3 regions of the Shewanella sp. GD04112 genome follow, and region 1 is predicted to be linked to each of the others. Evidence: predicted binding sites of a transcription regulator. Region 1 holds the regulator's gene; each other region holds the start of a gene.
What was found. The regulator MetJ, encoded in region 1, represses methionine synthesis genes. The targets are predictions, from matches to a motif close to TAGACGTCTAGACGTCTA.

Region 1 (10,477 bases):
GCCCAAGTGCGACGCTCCATCGCGCTGGTACGACTTATAAATGCAGTAATTTAATCCATATGGACGTTTGGACGTCTATATGTCCATATACTAGAGAAACTGGCCGTTAAGTCAAGCCAAAAAATCCCCCTTTTTGGCATTTTCTTATCCCTCGTTGACCACCTTGATTTTAGTCCTGATCCTCGCCAATAAAAAAAGGACTCGAATGAGTCCTTTACGTCTATGAATATTGGCCGAATCAACTTGAAGATATGGAGGCTAACTTCTTCAAGTGTCTAGGTTTATGACTACTCTTGCAGCAGATCACGACAGATCTGCGTCAGATCCGATTGCACCGCTGCGGCAGTCACTTCACGCCCCGCACCCGGTCCACGGATAATCAGCGGATTACCTTGGTAGAAAGCAGAGCGGATCACAAACACATTGTCCCCAGGCGTGAGGTTAGCGTAGGGATGATTCGCATCAATCCACTGTAATCCCACCTCGGCTTTCAGGGCCGCGCCGCTATTGTCCAAGGAGGCGACATATCTCAGCACCTTGTTTTGCTCTGCGGCCGCACCGTATTGTTGCTGCAATTCATCATCCAGCTCAGCGATACGGGCAAGGAATTGCTCCAGTGGAATATCCGCTAAATGGGCTGGCACTAGGGAGCGCAGTTCAATATCCTCAAGCTCGATTTCCAGACCGATTTCACGGGCCAAAATCAGTAGCTTGCGCTGCATGTCGCGCCCAGAGAGATCGTCGCGGGGATCGGGTTCGGTAATCCCTAGGCCACGCGCTTCAACCACTAATTCCGAGAAGGGTTTGCTGGTATCGTATTTCTCGAATAACCAACACAGGGTACCAGAGAAAATCCCGCCGACGGCCTCAACCGTATCTCCACTGTTACGCAAATCGTTTAAGGCGTGCTGAATAGGTAAGCCCGCACCGCAGCTGGCGTTATAGCGCCAGAATAGACGGCGATAACCGAGTTGCTCCTTCAGCTCGCGGTAGAACGGCAGCGGGCCAGAACCCGCAAGCTTGTTCGCGCTGACCATATGGATGCCGCGCTCGAAAAACTCTGGGTATTGTAGGGTCAAACTGGCGCTGGCACTGATATCTAATGCAATCAGTTCATCGCAGTTAAGTTGTTCTAATTGTTCGAATAAGTGCTCATATTGCCAAGGTGTTGCCTCGGCATCGAATTCCTGCTGCCAGTTTTCCAAATCCACAGCCGTAGACTTGATCAGGGCTTTGCTGGAACTTACCAAACCGACGAGTTCGACACGCGCTTCAAGCTCTTGATTTAATGAGGGAGAAACTGACTTAAACAGCTTCACCCACGCCTCGCCAATATTGCCAACACCCAGCAGCAATACGCCAATGCGTTTACGCGGACCGGCGCAGCGGCGATGCACTTTTTGCGTCAGCAGATTAACCTGCGACTGTGGCACTAAGGTCACCAAACTTAAGTCACCACTGAACAAGGGCTTAGCGTCGCGGCTCAGTAAACGGGCAAAGCTGCGGCGATAATGCTCGGCATCGGCACTCACAAGCGCCACTAAACCGAGTTCAGTATTAATTTGCAGATCTTTAATGCCGAGGGCTTCGGCCTGCGCATCCAATAACTTTTGTACTTGTTTTTGGTTTTCAGCGGTATAGGCAAGCTCGAGTCGTTGATGCGCCGATAACCAATGGGCCAGTGGCGTTAATCCTGCTTCGACTAATTGCTCAAGCAGACTAGCCACATCGCCCGCGATCTTAAAACCAAACAACACCACGGCGTTTAGATTAGTCACCACGGGCGCACTCGCCGAGGAGCTGTGGGGAGCAATCAGGGTAAAATCGGTATGGGAGGCGTAGCTTGAACGTACGGCTAGGCTCACCTCAGTGTTAAACAGCGGCTGCAAAGTGCGCGAATGCAAAACAGGCGAGCCTAGGCGCGCCAAGCGGTCTGCTTCGGCGAGGGACATGCTCTTGAGTAATTTCGCATCGTTGATCTTATTCGGATCGGCGTTAAATACCCCTTCAACGTCGGTCCAAATGGTCACACGCTCAATGTCGGCAAGGCTGGCAATTAAGCTGGCGCTAAAGTCAGAGCCATTGCGACCCAATAGCAAGGTATCGCCACGCTCGTTGGCACAGATAAAACCTGTGATCACTAAACGCTCGTTAGGATGCGCGGCCAGTAAGGCTTGCACTTTGGCGCGGGATTCTTGCACACGAATTTGCGGTACGGCGGCCTCGTCGGCCACAAGAATCGAGCAGGCATCCACATGGCTTGCGGCCACGCCCGATTCACGCAGCAGCGCTGCCATCAGGCGCGCCGACCAACGCTCACCAAAGCTCACCACATGGTTAATTTGGTAATCATTACGGGAATCTAAAGATAACAGACTGATTAACTGAGCTTTATCCGTGGTTAAACGCTCACGCAGATCCCGCGCTTGCTCATTGGATAACAGCTGCTCAATCAAGCCTTGCTGATAGCTGATAAGAACTTGCAACTCTTCTTGCCATAATTGGTTGCTATCGCGCAGGGACAATAATTTATATAAAAAGTTAGTGGTTTTACCCGCAGCAGACACCACCACCAGATCATCACTATGACCATGGGTTAACAGAATATGGGCGACTCGGCGATAACAATCGGCATCGGCTAAGCTGGAACCACCAAATTTATGTAAGTGACAACGTGCCATCTCGAATTCCTCTACTGACAAGCCGCAACGGCGGCCAATCCTGCTTGAATATCTGCAACTAAGTCGTCGGCATCTTCAATACCAACCGACAAACGTAATAGGGTGTCTTTAATGCCAGCTTCATAACGCGCTTGGGGCTCCATCGCCCTATGGGTCATAGTCGCGGGCACGGCCACGAGACTCTCAACGCCACCTAAGCTCTCGGCCACGCTGAATAAACTTAAGGCATCTAAAAAGGCGACCACTTCGGCTTCGCCGCCCTTAAGCTCAAAACTCAGCATAGCGCCAAAGCCTTTTTGCTGCTTGGCGGCAATGGCATGACCGGGGTGATCCGCAAGGCCTGGATAATACACTTTGCTCACCAAAGGGCTGCTCGTCAGCACGTCCAGAATACGCTGGGCATTGCTTTGGTGCTCGCGAATGCGTACGGCCAAGGTACGCAGACCGCGCAGGGTTTGATAACTGTCGAAGGCAGACCCAGTTAAGCCTAAGGTGTTTGACCACCAATGTAAGGTCTCACCGAGTTGAGGATCTTTGGCGATCACCGCGCCGCCCACCACATCGCTGTGACCATTAATGTACTTAGTGGTGGAGTGGATAACGATATCGGCACCGAGTAACAGCGGTTGCTGCAAAATGGGCGAGAGGAAAGTATTGTCCACCACCACTAAAGCACCTACGGCGTGGCTCGCCTTCGCGATAGCTTCGATATCGACGACTCGCAGCAGAGGGTTTGATGGAGTTTCAATCCACACCATCTTAGGTTGTTGGGCGATGGCTTGCTCGAGCGCTTGGGCGTCGGTTTGATCGACCACCAGCAGTTTAAATTGGCCCTTTTTAGCCAAGTTAGTGAATAAACGGTAAGAACCGCCGTAACAATCGTGGGGCACCACCAGTAAGTCATCGGGGCCGAGCAAGGTAGTCACTAAAGTAATGGCAGCCATGCCAGTGCAAGTCACCACACCGGTTGCGCCCTTTTCCAGTTTAGCTAAGGCATCACCTAAGATGCTGCGGGTAGGATTGCCGGAACGGCTGTAATCAAATTCGCGAGGATTTTTATGACCATCGAAGGCGTAATTAGTCGACAGGTAAATTGGCGGCACCACCGCGCCATACTGAGTATCACTTTCGATACCCTGACGCACTGCTAATGTGGCTAATTGACGTTCGGTCACTAATTTGCCTGCGGTCATCGGGAACTCCTAAGTTCGCAAAGAGATGTCTGGACGTCTAAATGTACCTAAGCCCAGTGGCATCGTCAATAGGCGTTAAGACGTTTAGACGTCTAAACATAAAGAAATCTGTTTGCAATCACTAAGAAATAGTAGCAATAATTTGACTGTTATCTGTAAGGGTTTAAAATCTGCCCCGAATTTAGCGTTATAACAGGTGAGTCAATGACTGAATGGAATGGGGAATACATCAGCCCCTATGCTGAACATGGCAAGAAGAATGAACAAGTAAAGAAAATTACTGTGTCTATTCCGCTCAAAGTGCTAAAAGTCCTCACGGATGAACGTACCCGTCGTCAGGTGAACAACCTGCGCCACGCCACCAATAGCGAACTCTTGTGTGAAGCATTTTTGCATGCCTACACCGGCCAGCCTCTGCCTGATGATGCCGATCTGTCGAAAGATAGCCCAGACAGCATTCCCGCCGAAGCGAAACGGTTGATGGACGAAATGGGGATCGAGTGGGAAGATATGGAGTAACGCTTAAGCGTCCAATATCCTACTTATCATTAGGGATCGTTAATACTCATCTTGCCTGATGGGTTAGAGTAACGATCCCTATTTTGTTTTGATGGAATCCTATGTTCTCCTTGATAGATCCACAAACGCTCGCCATGGCGTCTGTGATTGTGTTTTTAGGTGCCCTCACCCAGAGTCTGATAGGCTTTGGCCTTGCCGTGGTGGCGAGCCCGTTGCTGTATATTGTCGACCCCGAATTAGTGCCCGCCCCCGTGATTGTGATGGGGTTTTCCATCGCCCTACTCACCCTACTGCGTGAACGCGGCCATTTAGAATTCAATGGTTTGCAGTATGCGCTAATCGGTCGTGTACCCGGAGGTTTTATCGGTGCCAGCCTGCTACTGTTTGCGCCGCAGCCGATTCTTGGTCTAGCGATTGCTGGCATTGTGGCAGTCGCCGTGGTGCTGAGCCTGTATAAATTGACTCTCCCCGTGAACAAAGCAACCCTGTTTGGCGCGGGCGTGGTCTCGGGGATCTTTGGTAATATTGCCGCCATTGGTGGCCCACCGATGGCGATTTTGTTGGCGGGTAAGGATGCCTCCAAATTTCGCGCCGCACTGTCGGCCTTCTTTATCTTCAGCTCGACCATAGCCCTGGTCATTCTTGGGGTGACGGGCCTACTCGAAATCAAGCATTTGTGGTTATCACTCATGCTATTGCCCTCAGTGTTTTTAGGCTATTTAGTGGCGGGCAAACTGGTGGGGAGTGTGGATAAACATAAGACCAAGATGGCAACCTTAGCCCTATGCGCTATCAGTGCTTTAGTGCTCACGGTGAAATCAGTGATTGAGCTATTGCCGCAATAATTACCGCAATAATTACCGCAATGAAATCCTGCTAATCGCCCCCATAAAAAAAGCACCGTTAATCGGTGCTTTTTGCTTGCAAGGGATAAATGATTCACCCCATAGATATTGCCGTTAACCAAAACACTAACTTAGATAGCTTTGTCCCGCATACACAATAAAGTGTCTCAGTGCTAACACGCCGGTTAAGCTGGCGCAGGCCACCATGATCATCGCCCCCTTGCTGTGGCGCGTCGCGGTCGGCAACAGCATAAATAGCAGTGGGATACCAAAACCAATCCCGACCACGCCAATCCAGAATACGCTCGCCCACACGCCAGAGGTGAGTGATGCCAGCGCCGCAGCCGCCGCTCCGCCCTTAAAATACAAGGCGCAGAACAACATAAACAGGAACATGATTTCGATTGCCATCACTGGCAGCTCTAAGCCATGCATTTTGGCTAAGGTCTTGTCGTGGCTATCGGTCTTGAACATCACCAGCGCCAGCACCGCATTAGCCGCCGCGCCCGCCGATAAACCAGAGACTAAAAACAGCGCTGGCAGTACCGCAGTGTTCAACATCGGATAGGCATTCATGGCCGAAATTAAGAAGCCAGTATAAGCACCCACGCCAATCGCGAGAATAAACAGCAGCACTTCAATCAGCTTTCTAAAGGGCATCAGCAGCTTAGCGATAGGCACGAGGAAACCTAAGCCCCACTTTGGCAGCTCATCGCGCAACACAAGAATCGCGTAGGCAAATGCCAAGGGGGAGTAAGCCAGTAGTGCTAAGACACCAATCGCCATTACAGACTGGAAGTTATAGTTGATTAAAATCAGCCAGAAGTGGAAAGGCTTAGTTAAATCAAACACTAAACATGCCAAGCCTAGGCAAATGGCCACTGGGCCAATAATGGCTGCGGCCTTGAGAATACTCGTCTCCCCTTGCGCTTGCTCCTTATTAAACCAACGCAGGCCAATGCCAATCAGCAAACTTCCGGCGGATAAGCCCGCCATAAACAGATACACGGCGATGATCCAATGCCAAGTGACGGGATCATATTGCGCCATATCGCCCCAAGTATTGTTCATAATCAAATCCCCCCTCTTTTGGTAGGAACGCGATATACCCTAGGCTGAGTGCCTAAATGGGTCTTATCTTGGTAAGTGATCTTAGTGTTGAGTAGCATAGCCACCTCACTCTGTGGATCGTTGGCATCGCCAAAGACTAAGGCATCGGTCGGACACACAGTCACACAGGCAGGCTCTTCACCCCGGGCCAAACGCGTGTCCTTACAGAAGTTGCACTTGTCTGCCACTTTGGTTTCGGGATTCATAAAACGTACCTTGTAGGGACACGCCGCCACGCAGTACATACAACCCACACACTTATCGCCATGGATTGAGACAATGCCATCCTCACCCACATAGGCCGCGCCCGTTGGACACACCTTCACACAAGGCGCATCTTCACACTGCTGGCACGATACCCTGTGGTACTTAAAGTGCAGGTGTGGCATCTCGCCAAAGGGGCCCTCTACGCGCACTTGTAAGCGAGTCACGCCCTCGGGGACGCCATTTTCACTGCGGCAGGCCACGTTACAGGCTTGGCAGCCGATGCACTTGTTCTCATCGTGCACCATCACATATCTTTTCGTCATTTGAGCCTCCAATTAGCGTTTTGCCAGCGTGACGCCTGTCGTATGAATATTCATGCCACACACAGGGGCTGTTTGATGGGGCAGTAAGTTTCCGCAGTGGATACCTTTACCAGTCGCTCTAACCAACTCTTTGTTTTTAGAGCCAAAGCCCATATAGGCAAATACGGTATCGGGGCGAATGCCCGGGGTGACTAAGGCATGGCCTTCTTCGCTACCCACACTGCTGGTTAACCGAATCGGGTCGCCATTGCTGATCCCTAACTTGCCCGCCGTGACGGGGTGCACCCAAATGGCGTTATCCGACATCAGGTTAGCCAGCATAGGGATATTGTGAGTCGCGCCATTGGTATGCACGGCGACCTTGCCTTGGATAAAGTACAGCTCGTCGGCTTTCTTCAAATGCACTTCGCGGAACTTAATCACCCCGCGTCCTGGCGCCATGGCCTCGACCTTGGCCGAGGTCAATTCAATCTTGCCGCTTGGGGTTTTAAAGCTGAGTAAACTGCCGTAGGTGCCGTCTTCATCCACGGGTTTGGCATTGGCGTAGGCCTTAGTAAACTCGGCCACCATCTTAGGTTCGCGCAGCATGATGGGCTTACCAAAGCTGACAAAACCTTCATCCTTGATGCGGCGTAGCAGTGCGGTATCGCGATTCACCTGCAGCAGTTGCAGGGTTTCCATGTTATCCCAAGGGTAGAATTCACTTAGCCCGAGCTTATGGCCAATGTCCTTAAAGATTTGCCATGAAGGTTTAGTGTCACCCAAGGTTTCCACCACCCGTTGGCGCACATAGTAGGCGGGATTTTTACCCGACTTATCGGCGATTTCTTCATCGCGCTCAAGGTAAGTCGACTCGGGTAAAATGACGTCGGCATAGGCGGCGGTTTCACTGATATACACATCGCACACGGCAACAAAGTCGAGCTTTTTCAAGGCTTCAACCACACGCGCCCTGTCGGTCATGGTTTGCATTGGGTTAGTACGGGACATCACCCAGCCATGTAATTGATAGGGCACGGCGCTTAAGGTCGCATCGAGAATCGTTTGATAAATCCCGCCCGATGACCACATCATGGCGTACTGCTCTTCCACTTGGTCGATACGTTTCGCCGCAGGCTTAGGCATATCTTTTACGCCGGGCTTACCTAATACGGGCGCCACGCTTTCTCCCGCCAGTTTGTTATAGTCGCCAGGCTTTTGACCTAGGTAGATACCGCCCTTGCGCTCGATATTACCAATCAAAATATTGGCAGCGTACAAGGCCCGGCGCATTTCAAACTCTTCGGTGGTAAAGGTGGCTCGGTGACCAAAATCCACCACAGCATGGGGTGCCTTGGCCGCATATTCGTGGGCGATACGACGAATATCTTTGGCGGGCACATCGGAAATGGTTTCGGCCCACTCAGGGGTATAGGCTTTGACTTCGGCGGCGAAGGCATCAAACCCTTCCACATAACGCTCGATAAAGGCCTTGTCGTAGAGATTATCTTCTATCAATACATGGCATAAGGCTAAAGCCACCGCCACATCGGTACCGGGGCGGATCGCATACCATTCATCGGCTTTGTCGGCGACGATGGAGAATCTTGGCTCGAACACCACTAGCTTGGCGCCTTTATCCATTTGCGCCGCCATCATGCCGCGGGTTTCGGACATGTTGATGCCTTCGTACAAGTTATGGCCGAAGTTAATGATGTATTTGGAGTTACTTAAATCGCGCTTCACCTTAGTGCCAAACATGGCCTTAGCGGCAATCTCGTAACCACCGGGGCAAGTTGAGGCATGGGTAAAGGTATTCGGGCTGCCAAAGGCGGTGGCGAGATGGAATAAATGTTTTTCTTGCGAACCGGACTTAGAGGAAAACGCCACGGCTTCAGGGCCATAAGCTTGTTTGATTTTGTTAAGATTATCAGCAATCAGTTGATAGGCTTCATCCCAAGAGATCTCGGCCCACTTGCCCTCGCCGCGCTCACCCACTCGTTTGAGTGGCTTCACGATACGCTGTGGATCGTAAAGCAAACTATGGCCAGCGCCGCCCCGGGCACAGACTTTACCACCAAAGGATTTGGCCGCCTTATTACCACTGATAAAGACGTTCTTGCCCTCAATCACCCGCGCCGAAATCGGGCAGCGAGTCGAACACATCTCACAGATACTGGCAATGTCTTTGCCCATTCCTTTTAGCTGCTTGCTCTCTAATGCCGCTAAGCTGCCCGGCAACAGGCTAGCCAATGCACATGTTGCACCGCTGGCCCCTGCGCCCTTTAAAAAGGTTCGCCTATTAAGCTCAATCATGGTTACCTCCATCACACTCATCCACCCTAATGCACCACTTGGCACACGCAAACTTAGGCTTTGGCTTACCACTGCGGTTTAAAGACTAAATTCGCTCACAGGTTTTTAGTTATTAGTGCCAATGCCTTAAGAAACGCTGGCATTTTGCTGTTTCAGGGTGATTGTTATCCCGAAAGGAAGAGGCGGATATTGTGGTAAACCACATGGCCAAGTTGAGTGTGATCTGCGGCAACTAAAAGTTAAAATTGTTCTAAAAAATCGTGAATAAGATCAATAAGCCTGTTTGGCCTAAACCTGTACTAAGCCTGTACTAAGTCAGCGCACTGGCTCGCGGCTTTGGTAAGTTAAAAAGTTCTCAAAAACCCTCAAAAACCACTCCCATATTTAGAATGGCCGTGTGCGCGCGGAGTATGAGGTAAGCGTTTCGCCCAGTACAACACCCCCAGAGGGGAATGGTTGAAAGGGAGTTAGGCATAAGCAAGGCCAATGCCTAAGGGAGTTAGTCAACCAAGGTGATCTCTAAGCCATTTAATAGGCGAATCGCTTCGTCGCGACTAAACTTAGCGCCCTTGATTTTATTGTTAAAAATATCGATATCGTAATCGGTCGCCTCGGAGAAATCCGCCTCCATCAACTCGGTACGACCAAATAAGCTGTGGCGAAAATCGCTGTAACTAAAGTTGGCGCGATTAAACTTGCCCTCACGGAAATCCACATCCTGCGCCTTACAGCCCTCGAGCACCATTTCATCGAGCTGAAGCCCCATAAAAGAGCAATCGTTTAAGATGCAGGCGCTAAAGCTAAAAGGCGCCGCAAAGGATAATCTCGGCCAAGCGGCGCGGGTCCAATCTATGCCGACCAACTTACATTCTTCAAAACGCACACCGTTAAATTGGCTTAAGGGCACCTTGAGCAGGCTCAAATTACAGCCCACAAAACGGCAATCGATAAACTTACAGTTACGGAATGTGCTATCGCTAAACTGGCAATCGTGGAACTCGCACTCTTCAAACTCCAACTCCTGCCACTGGGTTTGGCTTTCGGCCAAGGCGATAAATTGCTGCGAGAAAAAATATCGCCCCTCGGCAGCGGCGCGCGCCATCATCGGCGTTTTTACATCTGTCATTGACTACCTCTACTGTGCCCTCTGCCTTAGGCTAAGGGCTGATGGGCAAACTGTGTTTTTCAATTCACAAAAAATGGGCGTTAACGCAAGGCCACGCTGTATATCGTGCTTAGCCACGACCTTTATTCAGACCGCCTATGCTAACCCGATTTACAGAGCTAACTGCATGCCTATATTG
Region 2 (10,477 bases), 240 kb from region 1:
GGTGAAGAAGCGGTGACACGTTGTATCCAGCAGGAATATGCTGTTGCCCTGATTGACTGGAAGATGCCAAATCTCGATGGGCTCGAAACGGCTAAGCAAATCAAACAACAGGCGAAGAAGGCGCCGCGGATCTTGATGGTGTCGGCCCATGCGACCCAAGAGTTCTTAAGCCAAATTGAGGCGTTGGGCTTGGCGGGCTATATCAGTAAACCCATCAGCGCCTCGCGGTTACTCGATGGCATTATGAATTCTCTGGGCCGAGCTGGCGTCCTGCCTGTCAGACGTAATAGTGAGAGCATAGATCCTAAACTCCTGTTGCCGCTTAAGGGCAAGCGTATCCTCTTGGTGGAGGATAACGAGATGAACCTTGAGGTGGCCACCGAGTTTTTAGAGCAAGTGGGGATTATTCTATCTATCGCCACCAATGGTCAAATCGCGCTCGATAAGCTGGCGCAGCAGAGTTTCGATTTGGTATTGATGGATTGTCAGATGCCAGTGATGGACGGTTATCAGGCCACACAGGCGCTGAGAAAACGCCCCGAACTTAATGAGTTACCCGTGATTGCGATGACGGCTAATGCGATGGCGGGTGATAAGGAAATGTGTCTAAAAGCAGGGATGAACGACCATATCGCTAAGCCGATTGAGGTCAACTTACTGTATCAAACCCTGCTCAAATATTTAGGTGGCGGCGTGCCGCCAGCCGAGGGTGATGCACCGAGTCAATTAGTTGAAATCCCTGTTAAACCTATCAACTTAGATTCAGATTCAGTCGTGAAATGGCCCGAGCATCCTGAGCTGGATATCGACAGGGGGCTACAGTTAGTTCAAAACTCTACCCGTTTGTATCAAAGGAGCTTCGATCGTTTCGTTACCAGTCAGCGTAATGTGGTGGATCTCATCAATAAAGCGCTCGCCAATGACAAACGTGACGATGCCGTGCGGATGGCGCATACCTTGAAGGGGCTCGCGGGTAACTTAAGCTCTAGCAAGCTGGTGGAATTAGCCCGCCAACTAGAGTTGCACTTAAGTGAGAAGAGCGAATACCAAACTGAGTTAGACCAAATCCAAGCGCTAGTGGCGTCGATTTGTGATGCCATTGAGCGGGTCAAGCCGCAGTTTGAGGAGTCGACTACATCGACGAGCGAACAACTCTCGCCAGAGGCGCTAGTCACCGCCTTAAAACAGCTGCGACAAAGCCTAGAGGATGCTGACTCAGATGCGGTGGCGCAAATCGATGCGTTAAAACCTCAGGTGAGTAGCAAGTTATGGCTGCAGCTCAGCCCAGCCCTGACTATGATTAATCAGTATCAGTTTGATGAAGCAGTGGATTTGATTGATGAAGTGCTTGCGGAATTAACCTAAAAACCGGTCAAGAGAGTGCGGTATTGGCCATTGATAAGCCACAGGATAAGGTGAAAGTGTTGATGGATAAGGCAACAATATTGGTCGTCGATGATACACCGGAAAATATCGATATTTTAGTGGGCATACTCGGTGAGGATTATAAGGTCAAGGTGGCGATTGATGGACCAAGAGCGCTCGCCCTTGTCGCCAAAACCCTGCCGGATTTGATTTTACTCGACGTAATGATGCCTGGCATGAACGGCTATGAAGTCTGTAAGCTGCTTAAGCAGGAGCCTTTAACTTGCCATATTCCGGTGATTTTTGTGACCGCCTTGTCTGAGGTGGCCGACGAGACTCAAGGGTTTGAACTCGGCGCCGTCGATTACATCACTAAGCCTGTGAGTGCTCCCGTGGTAAAAGCACGGGTGCGAACCCATCTGGCGCTATACGATCAAAAACGCCTGCTAGAACAACAAGTCAAAGAACGCACCCAAGAGCTAGAAGAAACTCGCTTCGAAATTATCCGCCGCTTAGGTCGCGCCGCCGAATACAAAGACAACGAAACGGGCCTGCACGTTGTGCGTATGAGCCACTATGCACGGATGCTGGCCGTTAAACTGGGCTTGCCTAGCACCTTCTGCGAGCTGTTGTATAACGCGGCGCCCATGCATGACATAGGGAAAATCGGCACGCCCGATGCGGTGCTGAAAAAGCCCGGTAAGCTTGATGCCGATGAGTGGGAAATCATGCAACAACATGCTGCCATTGGTGCAGAGATCATTGGCGAACATGGCGATCCACTGCTGCAAATGGCGCGGCGCATCGCCTTGACCCACCATGAGAAATGGGACGGTTCTGGTTATCCTAATGGTTTGTCAGGGGAAAATATTCCGATTGAAGGCCGGATTGTGGCGATTGCGGATGTCTTCGACGCCCTGACTTCGCGCCGTCCTTATAAGGAGCCTTGGACAATCGAAGCCACGGTCGAGTTACTCGAAAGCCAAGCGGGCAAACACTTTGACCCTAAGCTGGTGGAGGAATTTAAGCAAATTCTGCCCGAGGTGGTGGCGATTCGAGATACTTATATCGAGCATTAAAAGCAAAAGGCGCCTAGGGCGCCTTTTTCAATACGACTCGTTTAGAAGCTAGGCTTCTTCGAGCGAGTAGGGTAATGCTTTAATGTGTAAGCTGGATTGCTCATCGTCGGCAAAGCGCAGCTTGGCATCGTTCGCGGTATCGTTTGCCAGCACAGCGGTGAGCAGTACTTGATTACCACGCTGTACGAACTCAATAATTTGCCCGCCCTTGCGATAGCCATCTTCCAATTCGATCTCGAGAGCACTTTCCAAATTGATGTCTGAGGAAGTCGTGCCGTGGAGAATATAGAGCGCGCGCTTGTTACCGCCACGGTATTTCATCCGAGCCACAGTTTCTTGGCCCATGTAGCAGCCTTTGTTAAAACTGATGCCGTTGATAGCCTGTAGGTTACACATCTGCGGCACATATTGATTAGCATGGCTTGGCGCTAGGTTAGGGTAGCCTGCTGTAATTTCTAAGGCTTGCCAAGCGCTGGCATCAAACACTGTGTGCTCGCCCACTAAGGTAGTTGCCGCCTCTGGCTGCAGAACCAGAATAAAACGATCCGCATCCTTTAAAATGGCGCCATGTTCGACCAGTGTAAGTTCTTCAGTGATTTCCCCAAAGTGTTGGGTCACAAATTGTGTTGCTTGTTCGCCTGCTACGCCGAGTAATGTCCACTCAGCCGTCGCATTTGTCAGGGTTGCCTTGCTAAATACGGCATATTTTTGCAGTTGTGGCAGGTCGAGCTCTAGGGTGTCCTTTGGCATCAGCATCAACAGCGCATCTTGGATGGCGAAGGTGCGGAAGCTGGCGAGCATCTTACCCTTAGGATCGCAATGTGCGCCCCAGCGCCATTGGTTGGCTTCGAGTGAGCTGATATCCGTGGTGACTTGACCATGGATAAAACTGCGACCCTGTTCGCCGACCACTTTGATGAGGCCGAGGTGGGATAGGTTGGCGAGCATAAGTGGAGGCATTGAGGCGTCCAGATCCCAAGTGGGTGTCGAAACTGCAATAGTCATAGCGGAGATCCTGAAAATGAAGACGATGCAAGAGGCTAGATTGTAGCGGAATTAAGCGGCGCTCAAAAGCATAAGGCGCACATATCTTGAATGAAATGTGCGCCTTATAAATACACTCAAGCTGAGTGCGTAAAGCCTTAGAACAATACGCGGGTGCGCAGTGTGCCTTCAATGGCCTTAAGTTCGACCAGTGCTTCCTCGGCTTGGTGAGTATCGACTTCCATCACCACATAACCGATTTCAGCTGTGGTTTGCAGATACTGAGCGGCAATGTTGATGCCTTTTTCAGAGAAGGCTTTGTTGATTTTGATCAGCACGCCAGGACGGTTTTGGTGAATGTGCAGTAAGCGCGAAATGCCTTTGTGCATTGGCAGCGACACTTCAGGGAAGTTAACCGCAGAAACGGTCGAACCGTTGTCTGAGTATTTGGCTAACTTACCAGCCACTTCGATACCTATATTTTCCTGGGCTTCGGCAGTGCTGCCACCCACGTGCGGGGTCAACAGCACATTGTCTAAGCCACGCAATGGGCTGATAAATTCATCATCATTCGATTGTGGCTCGACGGGGAATACGTCGATTGCCGCGCCTGAAAGGTGACGCTCTTTAAGAGCAACTGTCAGGGCATCGATATCAACCACAGTGCCGCGTGAGGCGTTGATAAAGATGCTGCCTTTACGCATAGCGGCAAATTCCGCGGTGCTGATCATATCTTTGGTTTGCGCTGTCTCAGGGACGTGCAAACTGATCACATCGGACTGTGCCAGTAATTGTTCCATCGAATGGATTTGCTGGGCATTGCCTAATGGTAGTTTGTCTTCGATATCGAAAAACACTACGCGCATGCCTAAGGTTTCAGCCAAGATCCCAAGCTGTGTACCAATATGGCCATAACCTATCACACCTAAGGTTTTGCCACGGACTTCGTAACTGCCGGCGGCCGTTTTCATCCAGCCACCACGATGGGCGATGGCATTACGTTCAGGAATGCCGCGCATCAACATGATGATTTCGCCTAATACCAGTTCAGCCACGCTGCGGGTATTGGAAAACGGTGCGTTAAACACGGGGATACCGAGTAATTCGGCGGTCGCCAGATCCACTTGGTTGGTACCGATACAGAAACAACCAATCGCAATCAGTTTTTCGGCACGCTTCAATACATCAGCCGTTAATTGGGTACGGGAACGAATACCAACAAAGTGAGCATCTTTGATGGACTCGAGCAGGGCTTCATCACCTAAGGAGGCTTTGTGATACTCGATATTGGTGTATCCAGCACGTTCAAATACATCGACCGCAGATTGGTGGACGCCTTCCAACAACAGGATCTTGATCTTATCCTTGTCCAGCGAATGTTTCGCCATGATATGGGTACCCTCTAATTAATTGAAATTGTTCTGTGTGATATGCTGACAGCCTTGGCCTTCCAAAGTAGCACTTTTTTTGCTCACTGTGGAGGGCTAGATGGCTAAAGTTAATATTCTAGAATTAGAACAATATCGCATAAGAGGAAGGAACATTGAATAACAAAATCATTTGGTGCGGTATTTACCTCTCAGTTTTAATATGGTCGGCGATAAAACCCGCAGATCCATTCACCTGGTGGCTCGAAGCCTTGCCCGCATTAGTGGCCGTGCCCTTGCTCTTTTTTACCCGCAAGGGTTTTCCGCTGACGCCCTTAGTGTATTTTTTGGTGCTGGTGCATTGCTGTGTGTTGTTTGTTGGCGCGCACTATACCTATGCCGAAGTGCCACTGTTCGATACGATTGCCCAGTGGATGGGCACTGAACGCAACAACTACGACAAGGTCGGGCATTTCGCCCAAGGTTTTATTCCTGCCATGTTAGCCCGTGAGATTATGTTACGTAATCAAGCCGTTAAACCTGGCGCATGGTGTGCCTTTTTAGTCACCTGCTTTGTGTTGGCCTTTAGTGCCTTCTACGAACTGATCGAATGGTGGGTGGCCGCCGCGACGGGCGAAGGCGCCGAGGCTTTTTTAGGCACTCAGGGTTATGTGTGGGATACCCAATCGGATATGTTTTTAGCCTTGATAGGTGCCATTGTCGCGCTAATCAGTTTATCCCGTGTGCAGGATAGGCAAATCGCGAAACTTATCGGTCACGCGTAAGCGCGATAGTTCACAGCTCACAGATAAATCCCTCCTAAGAAAGACTGCCTTAGGAGGGATTTTTTATTCCTTAAACTGTCATCTTTCGTTGTTAGTTTTTTGTTTAAACTTTCGATTGAGACCCCTATAGACTAAGGTGTACACCTGACATACTTAGCTCAAGCCCTAGGATTAATCACTATTTATCGATAACGTTATGGTCTGTTAGTCGAACTTACACCATAAAAAGAGTGATTATTTAGTACATTTGGGTGATGGCATTCATGCGGTAACTAGTCAAAATGGGTTATGTTAATTAATTGTACTTTGTGTACATTTGCCCTCTTCAGTTCAGCATTAGGCTATAAAAACTAAATACTTTTCAGGGAGAAGAGTAAAGTGAATACTATCAACGAGTTAGTTTTTCTGCATCAAGTGGCAGCGCCTTGCCATTTGGCGATACTGGCAGAATCTATCGGATTAAAAACACGGATTGTTAAACAGGCTTCCGAGCTAAATTTAGATAAAGGGCAACGCAGTTTTTGTCTTATCGCCCAAAAAGGCGCAGCCTTAGATAATAAAGGCATTCCGCTGTTGGCCTCACGGCTGGTGCCCCATGTTCCCGTCGCTTTGTATCAAGTCGAGCGTAATTCCTTAGACCAAGAGTCAGCCATGTTGCTGGGGATCCGCGGTTTGTTATTTGCGGATCAGCGCATGGATTTGATGCTAACAGGGCTGCGCAAAATGGTGGCCGATGAGCTTTGGTACGACAGAACCTTACTCAGTAAGATGTTTCGCCGGGTGGTGCAAAAGTTGGATGGGCAAAATGATATGCCCGCCGATACCGTTGCCATGTTGCAAGCGCTAACGTCAAGGGAGCGAACCATTATTCAGTTTGTCTCTAGCGGCGCGCGTAATAAGGAAATCGCCCATCGACTCTGCATCAGTGAGCATACGGTGAAGGCACATATTTCTTCTATTTTCCGTAAGACCCAGTCCCGCAATCGTGTCGAGCTATTGCGTTGGGCTCAGACCTATCAAACACATTTTGAGTTTTGCAGTTAAGCTCAAAGCTTACGCCTTAAATGCACTAAGGTGAGTTGCGAGTGAACTGGACCGGTGATTTACATCGGCAAGGTAAGACGAGCGGCAACTCACTTTTGTGCTTTATACGCAAACAAAAACGGGAACATGATTCATGTTCCCGTTTTTATTGGGCCGCCTACAGCAGACGGCCTATCGATAGAGATTAGTACTGAACAACGGTCGCAACGTTCATATCACCAGTTTGGTTAACGCTGATGCTGTTGCTGTTGCCTGCTTGCGAACCAACAACTAAGTTGTCATTACCAGTTTGGGTAATCATTAGGCTGTTGTTATCACCACGCACACCAAATGAGCTTGATGCGAATGAAGTGCCGCTATCGCCACCTACCCAGTTACCGTTACCCGCTTGAGTGATTTGAGCTGAGTTTTCATCACCTTCGATGATTAAATCGATAAGGTTCAAATCACCACGGTGTTGCAGTGCAGTCACATCGGCGTTGTTGTTACCCGTTACACTGATGATAGTCTCGTTTTGATCACCATCTTGCTCAACATCTACTTCGTTGTCGTTACCCACGGCATCCACATAAGCGAAGTTCGCATCACCTTCTTGGCTGATTTCGATGCTGTTGTCTTCACCTGTTGCGAAGGCAACCAGTTCGTTGTTATCACCCTTAGAAGATAGGTCGAAATCGTTGTCAGTACCGTAAGCACCAAAGGTTGCGAAGTTAGCATCACCACGTTGTTTTAAGTCAACGTCGTTGCTATCGCCCCATACTTGGAACTCTGCACCGTTGCTGTCGCCACGTTGCTTGATAGTAATGTCGTTGTCGTTACCTTGAATGTCGGCAACTAAAGTATCGCCTACAGTGTTGCGGTTACCGTCTTGAGCGATATCGATGCTGTTGTCATCACCCGTGGTCATTGACAGGTAAGCAGTGTTGCTGCTGCCTTCTTGTTTCATGGTGATGTCGTTCTCGCTACCCGCTAAGGCGTAAACGAAGCCAGTATGGCTTTCACCCTTTTGATAGATATCGACGCTGTTGTCGTTACCCGCGATGCCTTTAGCCGCACCAAAGTTATTGTTACCAATCTGTTCAACCGATACGTCGTTGTTATTGCCCACGTTAGCTGTCAGGTCGAGTGCGATTAAACCCGCTTGGTTGTTGCTACCGTATTGCTTGATGTCGCCATCGTTGTTATCGCCTTGAACGCGGAATACTGCGAGGTTGGCATCGCCTTCTTGTTCTACAAAGGCACTGTTTTCGTTGCCAGTGATTTCAACGTAGCTTTCGTTCACTTCACCTAATTGGTTCACAGAAACCAGGTTGTCGTTACCAGTGATGTCGTTGCTGCTTTGGTTGAAGAAACCATCCTGCGCTACTTCAGCTTCGTTGTTATTGCCAGTGACGTTAACTGATGCAACATGCCAATCCGTTTGTTGAGTCACAGTGACTTGGTTGGCATCACCCGTTGAGTTAACTTGCGCTTCATGCCACACACCGTCTTGTAATACGGTGGCAACTTGGTCGTTACCCGTTTGAGTAACTGCTGCAGCGTTAATTAACCCAGTTTGCGCCACTAAGGTGTCTTGACCTTGGCCAGTTTGTTCAACGCTGATGTCGTTAATGAGACTGGCTGCAAATGCCTGGCCACTTAAGCCCGTTGCAATAGCTAGCGCAATGAGTGATTTTTTCGCTTGTGATTTCATGTGACTCTCCCTGTTTAATACTGAGTTATTGAGATTGCAGCACCATCTGCAATCTGCTGGATCGAAAAATTGCCGCTTCCTAGTTGGTTCAATTGCACCAAATTGTCATTGCCAATCTGGGTGATTGAAGCCGTGTTTTGAGTGCCGACTTGCAGTAGTTGGACTTCATTGTTGGAACCAATCTGTGTCACAAGCGAAACGTTGTCGTTACCTGCTTGCGTCGCATAGGCGCTGTTATCGCTGCCCGACTGGATCACTATCGCTTGGTTTGCCGTACCTTGCTGCACTAGGTCGATAAGGTTATCGCGCCCAGAACGCTCAATGAGCGCCTGCAGGGTAATGGGCAGTTCACTGACATCCGCCGCTTGGCTGGGTGTCAGACAACTACATAACAAGATGAGCAGTACCAAAAAGCGTGTTAATAGACTTGGCACAAGTGACTCCTTGTATGTATAGGTGTTTTGGCGGGCTGAAAAACACACCAACCAATTCAGGCATCAAGGTACGAGTCATAGGGCCGAGAGACAATTGGCCGAAAGGGTATTTATTTGTTGGGGAACAATAGCCAGCTAGGTTGGATTAACTTTTGTTAATCCTATGATAAATCAGTTTATTGTCTATTTACGCGCCGTACATCTTCCCTTTTAACCTACCAAGTCGGTCTAGTAGTTAAGTCGTATTTCGCTGTGGGCGGCTTTTTAAAGTTGAAACATTATGGCAACAATTTACCGGCAAACATGCTGGATGTTCGTCGCTATTATCCAATCAATTTTGAGCGGAGGCTGCGTAATTGCGGTTCCAGAATTTCAACGTAAAGGACTATAGGAAGCTCAATATGTCGATAAAACTCTCACCACTGGCGTTAGCAATTGCAGGAGCGATGACACTGTCAGCCGTGCCCGCTATGGCAAAAGATGCCCCTGTCTATGAAAAAGATGCCATTCTCGTGGTGTATAAAGACAATGCGACGAAGGCGGAGCGCTCGGCGGCTCAGCGTTTAATTCGTGGCACCTTAACCGATGCCAATGCGGACGGTGTCGATGATAAGTTCCAGCATTTACTCAATGGCAAACTGGCACGTTTAGCCCTGCGTAAAGGCGCCAATATTGAAGATGCAATTAAGGTGATTAGCCGTCATCCGGCGGTGAAATATGCCGAACCTAACTATATTCTCAAGGCGATAGGCACGCCTGATGATCCAAGCTTTGCTAGCCTGTGGGGCATGAATAACACGGGACAAAACGGTGGCACCGTCGATGCGGATATCGATGCACCAGAAGCGTGGGAAATCACTACCGGCAGTTCGGATGTGGTGATTGGGGTGATTGACACTGGGGTGGATTACAATCATCCCGATCTACAGGCCAACATGTGGGTGAATGCTGGCGAGATCCCAGATAACGGCATCGACGATGACGGCAACGGCGTGATCGACGATGTTCACGGTTACAGCGCGGTCAACAATAACGGTAACCCAATGGACGGCAACGGCCACGGTACCCATGTATCTGGCACTATTGGCGCTAAAGGCAATAACGGCGTGGGTGTCGTTGGGGTGAACTGGGACGTTAAAATTGCCGCCTGTCAGTTCCTCGATGCCGATGGTTATGGTTCTACCGCAGGCGCGATTGCCTGTCTGGACTACTTTACCGATCTTAAGGTTAATCATGGCGTTGATATCAAAGCTACCAATAACTCTTGGGGCGGCGGCAGTTTTAGCCAAGCCTTAAAAGATGCGATTGAAGCGGGTGGTGAAGCAGGCATTTTATTCGTTGCAGCAGCGGGTAATGACGCGGTGGACAATGATGCCAGCCCACATTATCCCTCAAGCTATGACTCGGATGTGGTGTTGTCTATTGCCAGTACCGACCGTAATGACCGTATGTCAGATTTCTCACAGTGGGGCTTAACCAGTGTTGATATGGGCGCGCCTGGCACGGCGATTCTGTCAACCATTCCAGGCGGTGGCTATGCCACTTACTCTGGTACCTCAATGGCGACGCCCCACGTGACAGGTGCGGCGGCACTCGTGTGGTCATTAAATCCAGATCTCTCGCCAGTAGAAATGAAATCCTTACTGATGGCGTCGGGTGATGCGAATGCGGACCTTACTGGTAAAACCGTGGCAGGGACTCGCCTCAATGTGGCAAATGCCTTAGA
Region 3 (10,477 bases), 410 kb from region 1:
TTGCGACAAGGCCGAAGTAGGATTAGAGGCGTTATTTGAATTCATGGGCAAGAACATCACTCAACAGAGGAAAATAAACTAAAGGGGAATCGGTTCGCTCCCTTCCTAAGAATGCGTCGACAATACTTTGTCTTAACTCGATTTAAGCACCAGTGGTAGACCCGCCACCACTAAGGTCACATTATCCGCCACCTCGGCAACGGCCTGATTTAACCAACCAGCCTCATCGACAAACTGACGACTCAATTCGCCCAAGGGCACAATGCCAGAGCCGACCTCATTGCTGATTAAAATCACTACGCCCTCAAGGGTACTTAAGGTCTGGATAAAATCGGCGCGCTGCTGTCGCCAGTGTTCTAAAGGTTCATGGCGAGAGCGGGCAAAATCCAAGGCAAAGTCCGATTCCGTTGAAGCGGGCTCTGCCTCGGGGCTTTGTGCAAGTAATTGATTGGTGAGCCAAAGCGTTAAACAATCCACCAGAATCACTCGGCCAGGTTTGGCTAAGTGTTTGAGCTTAGCGGTTAATGCCAAGGGTTCTTCGACGAGTTGCCAGTCGATATCATCCTTGGCACGTCCATCCTGATGTAAACGAATGCGACGGCTCATTTCGGCATCGAGCGCCTGTGCGGTCGCCAGATAGCAGGCATCGAATCCGAGGGCGGTATACTGGCGCACTAAGGCTTCGCCGTAGCGACTCTTACCGCTACGTGCGCCGCCTAGCACTAAATGGATCACAGTATGCTACCCACAACGAGCAGCACGAAGTAACAGACGATTTCGCAGATCTGCTGCGCCGCGCCTAAGGTATCGCCCGTGTAGCCGCCGATTTGGCGTCTAAAAATCACCACAATCAAACGGCGTAGACCTATCATCACCAATAACAGTGACAGCGCGGCAATGCCCTTGAGCACTAGCAGCACTAACACGCCGCTGGCAATCAAAATAAACAGTTCATTAATGCCTTGATGCTGCGCTAACGGCTTGGATTTACTGGACTCATCGTCGCGCACATATTTCTCAGTAAAGATAAGGCTAGCAGCAACTACGCGGCTCACAGTATGGGCGACTATCATCGCCGAGCCTGCAACTACAGGATCATACAGCGCGAGTTCCACTAACAATTGCCACTTGAGCATCAGGACGAGCATCAAAGCCAAGGCGCCGTAGCTCCCTAGGCGAGAGTCTTTCATGATCCGCAGCTTGTCTTCCGCCGTCCAACCACCACCGAAACCATCGAAGGTATCGGCTAAACCGTCCTCGTGAAAACCGCCCGTTAACAGCACGCCCGTGACCATAGACAGCAGCACAGACACGCCGGCGGGCAACCAGTTTTGGGTGAGCCAAAATACGATGGCACTGAGTAGCCCCACCAGCAGGCCCACTAAGCCAAAGTAACGGCTGGCTTTATTGAGTTTGTCGGCATCGACCTCAACCCATTTGGGCATAGGAATGCGAGTAAAATAGCCCATGGCCACTAAAAACAAATCTATCTCTTTGTGCCAGCTTTCGCGTTCTGACATAAAGCATCCTTAGTGAATTAACACTTGCTGCAAGGTTTAAGATTAAAAGGTCAGCTAAAAGTTATTATTTTAAATAAGCCACTTAGCAGCGCACATCATACAACAGCCTCAATCCCCGCATCACTAAAACTCGCCATTTGATTGTAAAAATTTACAGCGGCTTGAATTAACGGCAATGCCAAGGCAGCGCCCGTGCCTTCGCCTAATCTCAGCCCTAAAGATAACAAGGGCTTAGCCTTTAAATGTTCCAACATACGCTGATGACCTTGCTCCTCGGAGCGGTGGGCAAAAATCAAATAATCCCGCACATTCGCGTTGATATTCACGGCAACCAAAGCCGCTGCGGTCGCAATAAAACCATCCACCACGACCAGCATCTTGCGCTCGGCTGCGGCGAGCATGGCTCCCGTCATTTGCACAATTTCAAAGCCACCCAAACAGGCCAGCACTTGCCGAGGCCCAGTCATCGCACTCTGGTGTAACAGCAGCGCGAGTTCGATAAGCATCTGTTTACGCTCTAAGGTTTCGCTATTGATGCCCGTACCACGGCCAACACAGTCGGCCACATCGAGTTGCATAATGACCGCCATAATTGCCGCCGCAGACGAAGTATTGCCTATGCCCATCTCACCAAAGGCGACCAAATTACAGCCCGCCTGATGGTGACGCTCGATTAACGCCTGCGCCATGGCAAAGCCCTTATCCACGCAGGCTAACGTCATGGCTGGCTCTAGGTGAATCGCTGCCGTTCCCGCACCAAGGCGTTGGTCGATAATGCCTTCGGCATCTTCAACTGGGGTTAAAATACCGCAATCAATCACTTCGAGATTGAAGCCTAACTGACGACAAAACACATTGATGGCCGCGCCGCCATGGGCAAAGTTTTGCACCATCTGCCGCGTGACTTCACTCGGGGCAATCGACACGCCTTCGGCAGCAATCCCATGATCTCCAGCAAACACCAACATGGTCGGATTAACTATCTGTAATTGCTGCGGTCCTTGAATGCGGGCAATTTGCAGCGCCAAGGACTCTAACTGCCCCAGAGCGCCGGGCGGCTTAGTCTTAAGATCGATCTTTTGCTGGATGAGTTGATTCTGCGCTTTACTCACAGGCTCGATTTGAAATAACGGGACAGATTGAGGCATTCACACTCCAGTGGCAATGTCGAATCCAATGATAGATCCGCTGTTAATAACTCATTTGCGAGTAGGTTCGCTAACACATTCTAGAACAACAACTACGAAGCATCCTGCTGCAATTTGCCATACGCACTTAGTACTAAATTTCGGCAATCCATAAGACCCATGCTAATTCGATAGCTTGCGCCGACGCAAAATCAGCAAAAAGAAGAAGCTACCGATCGCGGCGGTGATAATCCCTACGGGTAATTCCTGATTGCCAAGCAAACATCGGGCGAGTACATCAATCCACACCATAAACAGGCCGCCCACCAGCGCCGTCAGTAAGATGGGCTGACGACCGGGGAATAACAAACGAACTGTGTGCGGGATCATCAAGCCGACAAAGCCAATGCCGCCACAGGTCGCCACTAAAATCGCGGTGATAAGCGAGCAGAGCAGCAACATATTGAGGCGCAGCTTAGGCACATTCACCCCTAAGGTGTGGGCCGTTTCATCCCCCGCCTGCAAGGCCATAATTTGGCGTTTCCAACCGAGGATAATAAAAAAGCTCAGTAGCACCACTAAAGACGGCAGCGCCAACAGCGACCAACTGGCCTTAGCAAAACTGCCAAGGCTCCAAAACAATACCGATGCGGTAGCCTGCGGGCTGGCAAAGTACAGTAATAAACTGGTTAAGGCGCTAAACATAAAGGAGGTCGCCACCCCAGAGAGCAACATGCGCTCCACCTGACTCTTAAGGCCTAACCCAGCTAACGCCAGCACGATTAACACCGACAGACTGGCACCAATAAAGGCACCGAAGGGTAAGCTAAACCATAACAAGCCAGCAAAAGTCCCTGAACCGCTAAAAATCCCCGAATTGGCTATCGTGCCCGCATTGCCAAACAGGCCAGAACCTGTGAATAGCGTCAGCATGACCACGGCACCAAAGGAGGCGCCGGAGCTAATGCCGAACAGATAAGGATCGGCAAGGGGGTTGCGAGTCACGGTTTGCAGCACGCTGCCCGCCAAGGACAGCCCCGCCCCCGCCACAAAGGCGAGTATAATCCGTGGCAGTCGCAGCTCCATCACAATCCGCTCTGTCATGCTGCTGGTACTCACGGCCTCATCGGCCATAAACAAGTGACTGAGTTTATTGATAAACACCTGCAGCACATCTAAGAAGCTAATGTTTGCCGCACCAAAACTTGCGGCGGCGATGGGGGTGAGCAGGGCAAACCCCGTTAAGCCTAAGATGAGCCATTGCTGGCGCGTGAGCGGCGTAAAAATGTGGCTAAAAAAATTCATGGTCACCAGTTTAAGTGTGTCTATCATGGCGTGTTCTCGACGCTCTCATTTTGCAATGCAGCTCTTTGTAAGACCTCGTTTGGCGCGCCAGAGTTATGGCAGGCGCAGGCCACAGAAGGTAATTCTTGAGCCGAAGCTGAGTGGAAGTCACTCGCCGCGTCCACAGCATCGCTCTTAGGCTTTTGATAACCATAAAAGTAATTAATCAAGGGGTTACCATGCTGTGGATGGGGCGTCACTTGGGCGCATACCCCAAACACTTCGGCGATACGTTCCTCGGTTAGAACCTGAGCTGGCGTGCCCATGGCACTCACCTGCCCCTTATCGAGCAGCAATAAGTGGTCGCAGAGGGCGCTGGCTAAATTCAGGTCGTGAATCGAGGCGATTACGCTGATCCCAAGGCTTCGCACTAGCTCTAAGATTTGAATTTGATAGCGGATATCGAGGTGGTTTGTCGGCTCATCTAAAATCAACAATTGCGGCTGCTGCACTATGGCACGGGCGATCAGGGCGCGTTGCTTCTCACCGCCGGATAAACGATCGTATTGTTGATGCACTTTATGACTGAGGCCTACCTTTTCCAGCGCCTTAACAATTTTTTCACCGTCGCCGCTGGAGTTGGTATCAAACATCCCCTTGTGCGGCGTGAGTCCCATGGCAACCAATTGCTCTGTGGTCATATCGAAATATTGCGGCGTATCCTGCTGCACCACAGCCACTTTACAGGCAAACGCCTTGGGCGACAGCTCGCTAATATCCTGCGAAAACAAACTGATATGACCTTTAGCAGGGCGAATAAAGCGGTATAAACAGCGCAGCAAACTGGATTTACCCGCGCCGTTGGGGCCTATCAGCCCGAGCATTTCCCCCTGCGGCAAGGCAAAGCTTATCTCCGAGAGGATGGTTTTTCCCTCAATCGCCCAGCTCAGTTGGCTGACCTTAAGTGCTATCTTGGCGGAAGTCGCAGCGGGCGCTAAGGGCGCAAGGCTCGATGTGGAGTGCATCACTAACGATTGCTCCCACATGGATATTGATTGGTGTTATCTGTGCCTGCCGCCGCTTGGGCTAACAGGGCGAAACTCATTAATGTCATCTTCTGCTCCCTCGAGTTACCCGCTCGAGAACTAAGGCTGCACGCAGCGAAAACAGAAATAGGCAGGTATCCTGACTCGTAGATAAGAAGCAAAGCGCTTCGACTACTCACAGTTGCGGGTACAGTTCGGGCTACTGACGGGCAGCTCCCCGATTCCCTATTATGTTTGGGTTATCCGGCGCGCTTAAACGCTGTTGCCCTTAAGCAATAGCACTAAATCGCACAAAATTCCCAACACCTATTTCTGCGACCTTTGAGCTTAACGTACTGGGTGTGTTATCTGGCTCAAATGTCAGGGAAAAGCATTATCCTATATCTTGCCCATTAGGCAATGCTGTTTAAATCAGAAAATTTTCATCATGTCGATGACTGATGCTTACAAGCTACTCACAGTGGCCCGATGGCCAGTCTAAGCGCCAGTATCTTTTGCCTTGCTCATCCTCGAGCACATTAATGGTCACCACCGCCGCCACGGGTAAGGCGAGCTGACTGTAAAAACCTAGGGTTTTCACCGCCCCCAGCGCTTTTGACATCAAGTGGCGAATAACCCCGCCGTGGGTCACCACCCAGATATTGGCCGCAGGAGCATTAGCATTAAACTCCCCATGGGCCTGTTCATCATCCATCGCCAGCAGGGCAAACTCTTTATCGAAGATTTGTGCTATCGCACCATCGATACGGGCTTCAAAGTTTGCCATGGCTTCGCCATTGGGCGGCGTCACCTCCCAGGGATTCAGCCAATAGGCCGCCATCCGCTCGCCATCGTGTTGATATAAGTCATCAAGCAGGCAGCCATCCCAATCGCCAAAGGCTATTTCCTGTAACTCCTCCAGCAGGTTGACCTTGAGCATCGACGGTGCGGGTGCATCTAAACTTATGCCTACAGACGCACTCGAATGCAGCTCGGCCGCAAAGGCCTTGGCAAACTCGGCGCAGCGCCTCGAGGTCGAGCTATAAATGCCGTGGCACACAGTCGCCTGCGCCTCCACCGCCGCCGACATCTGCCGCCAGCCCTTGTCGCTCAGTGGCACGTCGACTCGGCCCCGCAAAATTGCCCCGCCCTCGCATTCTCCATGGCGTAACAGTAATAACCTGAGCTGCTTCATCTAATCTTTCCTTTTAGCGTTTTTATCAGCCTTATCTCGCCTATGCTATACCAACTTTAGCCTTGCCCTGACAATCCGATGTCGCGTATTATGGACGTCTATACGTATAAATGTCCAAAACATAACGAACGACATTCAATAATAAAATGCAATTTGTCACCCGATTGCGTACTTTGGACTCAACTTAGCTGTAGTAAAGGTAATCATTTATGGCGATATCTCTCCATCGAGCCAGCCAAGCACTGGCAGACATTCGCAACCAGTTGTCAAAGCGCATTCTGATTTTAGACGGCGCCATGGGCACTATGATCCAAGGCTACAAGCTTGAGGAAGAGGATTACCGTGGCGAGCGCTTCAAGGATTGGCATACCGACGTTAAGGGCAATAACGATCTTTTAGTGCTCACGCAGCCACACATCATCAAACAAATTCACATCGACTACCTTAAAGCCGGTGCGGATATTATTGAAACCAACACCTTCAACGCCACCACTATCGCCATGGCCGACTACGATATGCAGTCGCTGTCCGCCGAAATTAACCGCGAAGGTGCGCGCCTCGCCCGTGAGGCCTGTGATGAAATAGAGCAGGCCACGGGTAAGCCACGTTATGTCGCCGGTGTGTTAGGGCCCACTAACCGTACCTGCTCTATCAGCCCGGATGTAAACGACCCAGGCTTTCGCAATATCCACTTCGATGAGTTAGTGACCGCTTACTGCGAATCGACCCGCGCCTTAATTGAGGGCGGCGCCGATATCATTATGGTCGAGACTATTTTCGATACTTTGAACGCCAAGGCCGCCTTATTTGCCATCGAAACCGTATTCGATGAACTCTTTGGGCCAAATTCGCCAGCGCGTTTGCCTGTGATGATCTCAGGCACTATTACCGATGCCTCGGGCCGAACCCTGACCGGACAAACCACCGAAGCTTTTTATAACTCCCTTCGCCATATCAAGCCCTTATCCATCGGCCTTAACTGCGCCCTCGGCCCTAAGGAGCTGCGCCCCTACGTTGAAGAACTGTCACGCATCGCCGAGTGTTACGTCTCGGCGCACCCTAACGCGGGTCTGCCGAACGAGTTTGGCGGTTACGATGAAACCCCAGAGGATATGGCGAGCGTTATCCAAGAATGGGCCCGCGAAGGCATGCTCAACATTATCGGCGGCTGCTGTGGTAGCACGCCCGAGCATATTAAGGTCATTCGCGAAGCCGTAGAGCCATTTGCACCACGGGTATTACCCGAGATCCCCGTAGCCTGCCGTCTCTCTGGTTTGGAACCACTCACTATCGACGCCCAAACCCTGTTTGTGAACGTGGGTGAACGTACCAACGTCACTGGCTCGGCCAAGTTTTTAAAGCTGATCAAAGAAGGTAAGTTCGAGCAGGCGCTCGATGTCGCCCGTGAACAGGTAGAAAGCGGCGCGCAGATCATCGACATCAATATGGACGAAGGCATGCTCGATGGCGTGGAGGTGATGCATAAGTTCTTAAACCTTATCGCCTCTGAGCCGGATATCAGCCGTGTGCCGATTATGATCGACTCCTCTAAGTGGGAGGTGATTGAAGCGGGCCTCAAATGTATTCAAGGCAAGGGAATCGTCAACTCTATCTCCTTGAAGGAAGGCGAAGAGAAGTTTATCGAGCAGGCAACCCTAGTGAAACGCTACGGCGCTGCGGCCATTATTATGGCATTCGACGAGCAAGGTCAGGCCGACACTAAGGCGCGTAAAGTCGAGATCTGTACCCGCGCCTATCGCGTGCTGGTCGATAAGGTCGGCTTTCCGCCCGAAGACATTATCTTCGACCCGAATATCTTTGCCATTGCCACGGGTATCGATGAGCACGATAACTATGCCGTCGATTTTATTGAAGCCATTAAAGAGATTAAGGCCACCCTGCCCCACGCGATGATTTCCGGCGGGGTGTCAAACGTGTCGTTCTCCTTCCGCGGTAACAATCCAGTGCGTGAGGCGATCCACGCGGTGTTCCTGTACCACGCGATTAAAGTCGGCATGGACATGGGTATCGTTAACGCGGGCCAATTAGCGATTTACGACGATATCGACCCCGAGCTTAAGGATAAGGTCGAGAACGTCGTGCTCAACCTGCCTTGCCCAGTTGAAGACTCAAATAATACCGAGCAATTGCTTGAGATTGCTGAAAAATTCCGGGGCGATGGCTCAAGTAGCGCGAAAAAAGAAGATTTAGAATGGCGCTCATGGCCAGTTAATCAACGTCTCGCCCATGCGCTGGTTAAAGGCATCACCGAATTTATCGACGAAGATACCGAAGCGGCGCGCCAACTTGCCTCCCGTCCGCTGGATGTGATCGAAGGCCCGCTGATGGACGGTATGAATATCGTCGGCGACCTGTTTGGCTCGGGCAAAATGTTCCTGCCACAGGTGGTAAAATCGGCGCGGGTGATGAAAAAGGCCGTGGCCTACCTCAACCCCTTTATCGAGCAAGAGAAGGTCGAAGGCCAATCTAACGGCAGAATTTTGATGGTCACGGTTAAGGGTGATGTGCACGATATCGGCAAGAACATTGTCGGCGTGGTGCTCGCCTGTAACGGTTTTGAGGTGTTCGATTTAGGCGTGATGGTGTCGGTGGAACGCATTCTCGAGGCCGTGAAAGAACACAATATCGATATTATCGGTATGTCTGGGCTTATCACCCCAAGCCTCGATGAGATGGTGCACAATGTGAAAACCTTCCACCGTGAAGGCCTTACCATTCCGGCGATTATCGGCGGCGCTACCTGCTCGAAAATCCATACCGCAGTGAAGATTGCCCCCCATTATCCCCATGGCGCGATTTACATTGCCGACGCCTCGCGCGCCGTGCCTATGGTCAGCAAGCTAGTGAGCAATGAAACTCGCCAAGCGACTATCGATGAGATCTACGCCGAATACGAAGAGATGCGCATTAAGCGTTTATCGCAAACCAAGCGTAAGGAAATCGTCTCGCTGGAGGCCGCCCGCGAAAACCGCTGCCAGCACGACTGGGCAAACTACACCCCGTTCAAACCCAATGTGCTGGGTCGCCAAGTGTTTGAAGACTATCCATTAACCGATTTAGTCGACCGTATCGACTGGACGCCCTTCTTCCGCGCCTGGGAGCTGCACGGCCATTACCCCGAGATCTTAACCGACAAAGTAGTGGGCGTTGAGGCGCAAAAGCTGTTTGCCGATGGTCAGGCGATGCTTAAAAAAATCATCGATGAAAAATGGCTCACCGCCAAGGGCGTAATTGGGCTATTCCCCGCCAATACCGTCGGCTTCGATGATATTGAGCTCTATACCGACGAGACTCGCACCGAAGTCGAAATGACCACCCATCACCTGCGGATGCAGCTTGAGCGTGTAGGTAACGATAACTTCTGTCTGGCCGACTTTGTGGCGCCAAAAGACAGCGGCGTTGCCGACTATATGGGCGGCTTTGCGGTGACCGCTGGCCATGGTATCGACGAGCATATCGCCCGCTTCGAGGCCAATCACGATGACTACAACGCCATTATGCTCAAGTGTTTAGCCGACCGTTTAGCCGAAGCCTTTGCAGAGCGGATGCACGAGCGCGTGCGTAAGGAATTCTGGGGTTATGCCGCAGATGAAGCCTTAGATAACGAAGCCTTAATCCGTGAGAAATACAAAGGGATCCGCCCCGCACCGGGTTACCCAGCGTGCCCGGATCACACCGAAAAAGGCCTGTTGTGGGAACTGTTAAAGCCGAATGAAACCATCGACTTAAACATTACTGAAAGCTACGCCATGTTCCCCACCGCCGCAGTGTCCGGCTGGTACTTCGCCCATCCAAAATCCCGCTACTTTGGCGTGACCAATATTGGCCGCGATCAGGTGGAGGATTACGCTAAGCGTAAGGGAATGACAGTGAGTGAAACGGAGAAGTGGCTAGCGCCAGTGTTGGATTATGATCCTGAGTAATCAGGATCGGACTTACGCTAACGCGGTTTGAAAAGCTGATTCAAACTTCGTTTGAAATTTTAAATCAAAATCAAAGTCGTGGGGCTTCACCCCACACCCGATGTTGCTGGTTCGTGTCGCATTGCGAACTAGCAACCATATCGCTGTAAAGTAATGATGCAACTCATTGCCTGCCGCAGGCTTTCGCACTGTTACCCCAGTGACACGCCGTACTTATGCTTTAAAAAAGTATCCTTGTAGGCTCTACTAAAACATCCATGTTTTAGAAGGTCACTGGTGCAACAATGCCTTATCTGGTGCACCCATCAGTTTCAGCATATCTTTTGTAGACTAATTAATTAAAAAATTAGCCACATAAAAGACAGACTTTGTACTTATTCGA

Region 2: the regulator MetJ is predicted to act here: its motif matches at 4,906-4,923, upstream of serA (phosphoglycerate dehydrogenase).
Region 3: the regulator MetJ is predicted to act here: its motif matches at 6,243-6,260, upstream of metH (methionine synthase).

What each region holds. Positions count from the first base shown of each region.
Region 1 is NZ_JAOEAL010000001.1:4,252,307-4,262,783, forward strand. Features, by position in the region: gene N7386_RS18670 (bifunctional aspartate kinase/homoserine dehydrogenase II) at 288-2,681, opposite strand; gene metB (cystathionine gamma-synthase) at 2,693-3,856, opposite strand; gene metJ (met regulon transcriptional regulator MetJ) at 4,079-4,393, shown strand; gene N7386_RS18685 (sulfite exporter TauE/SafE family protein) at 4,495-5,238, shown strand; gene nrfD (NrfD/PsrC family molybdoenzyme membrane anchor subunit) at 5,365-6,309, opposite strand; gene N7386_RS18695 (4Fe-4S dicluster domain-containing protein) at 6,312-6,878, opposite strand; gene phsA (thiosulfate reductase PhsA) at 6,891-9,173, opposite strand; gene N7386_RS18705 (pentapeptide repeat-containing protein) at 9,673-10,299, opposite strand.
Region 2 is NZ_JAOEAL010000001.1:4,007,564-4,018,040, reverse strand. Features, by position in the region: gene N7386_RS17700 (PAS domain S-box protein) at 1-1,365, shown strand, start outside; gene N7386_RS17695 (two-component system response regulator) at 1,428-2,444, shown strand; gene ygfZ (tRNA-modifying protein YgfZ) at 2,493-3,449, opposite strand; gene serA (phosphoglycerate dehydrogenase) at 3,587-4,816, opposite strand; gene N7386_RS17680 (DUF2238 domain-containing protein) at 4,972-5,580, shown strand; gene N7386_RS17675 (LuxR C-terminal-related transcriptional regulator) at 5,959-6,624, shown strand; gene N7386_RS17670 (curlin) at 6,809-8,317, opposite strand; gene N7386_RS17665 (curlin) at 8,332-8,751, opposite strand; gene N7386_RS17660 (S8 family serine peptidase) at 9,153-10,477, shown strand, end outside.
Region 3 is NZ_JAOEAL010000001.1:3,843,002-3,853,478, forward strand. Features, by position in the region: gene N7386_RS17010 (cobyric acid synthase) at 1-45, opposite strand, end outside; gene cobU (bifunctional adenosylcobinamide kinase/adenosylcobinamide-phosphate guanylyltransferase) at 133-735, opposite strand; gene N7386_RS17020 (adenosylcobinamide-GDP ribazoletransferase) at 732-1,520, opposite strand; gene cobT (nicotinate-nucleotide--dimethylbenzimidazole phosphoribosyltransferase) at 1,616-2,668, opposite strand; gene N7386_RS17030 (iron ABC transporter permease) at 2,831-3,979, opposite strand; gene N7386_RS17035 (ABC transporter ATP-binding protein) at 3,976-4,956, opposite strand; cobalamin riboswitch at 5,089-5,248, opposite strand; gene N7386_RS17040 (histidine phosphatase family protein) at 5,429-6,151, opposite strand; gene metH (methionine synthase) at 6,361-10,095, shown strand.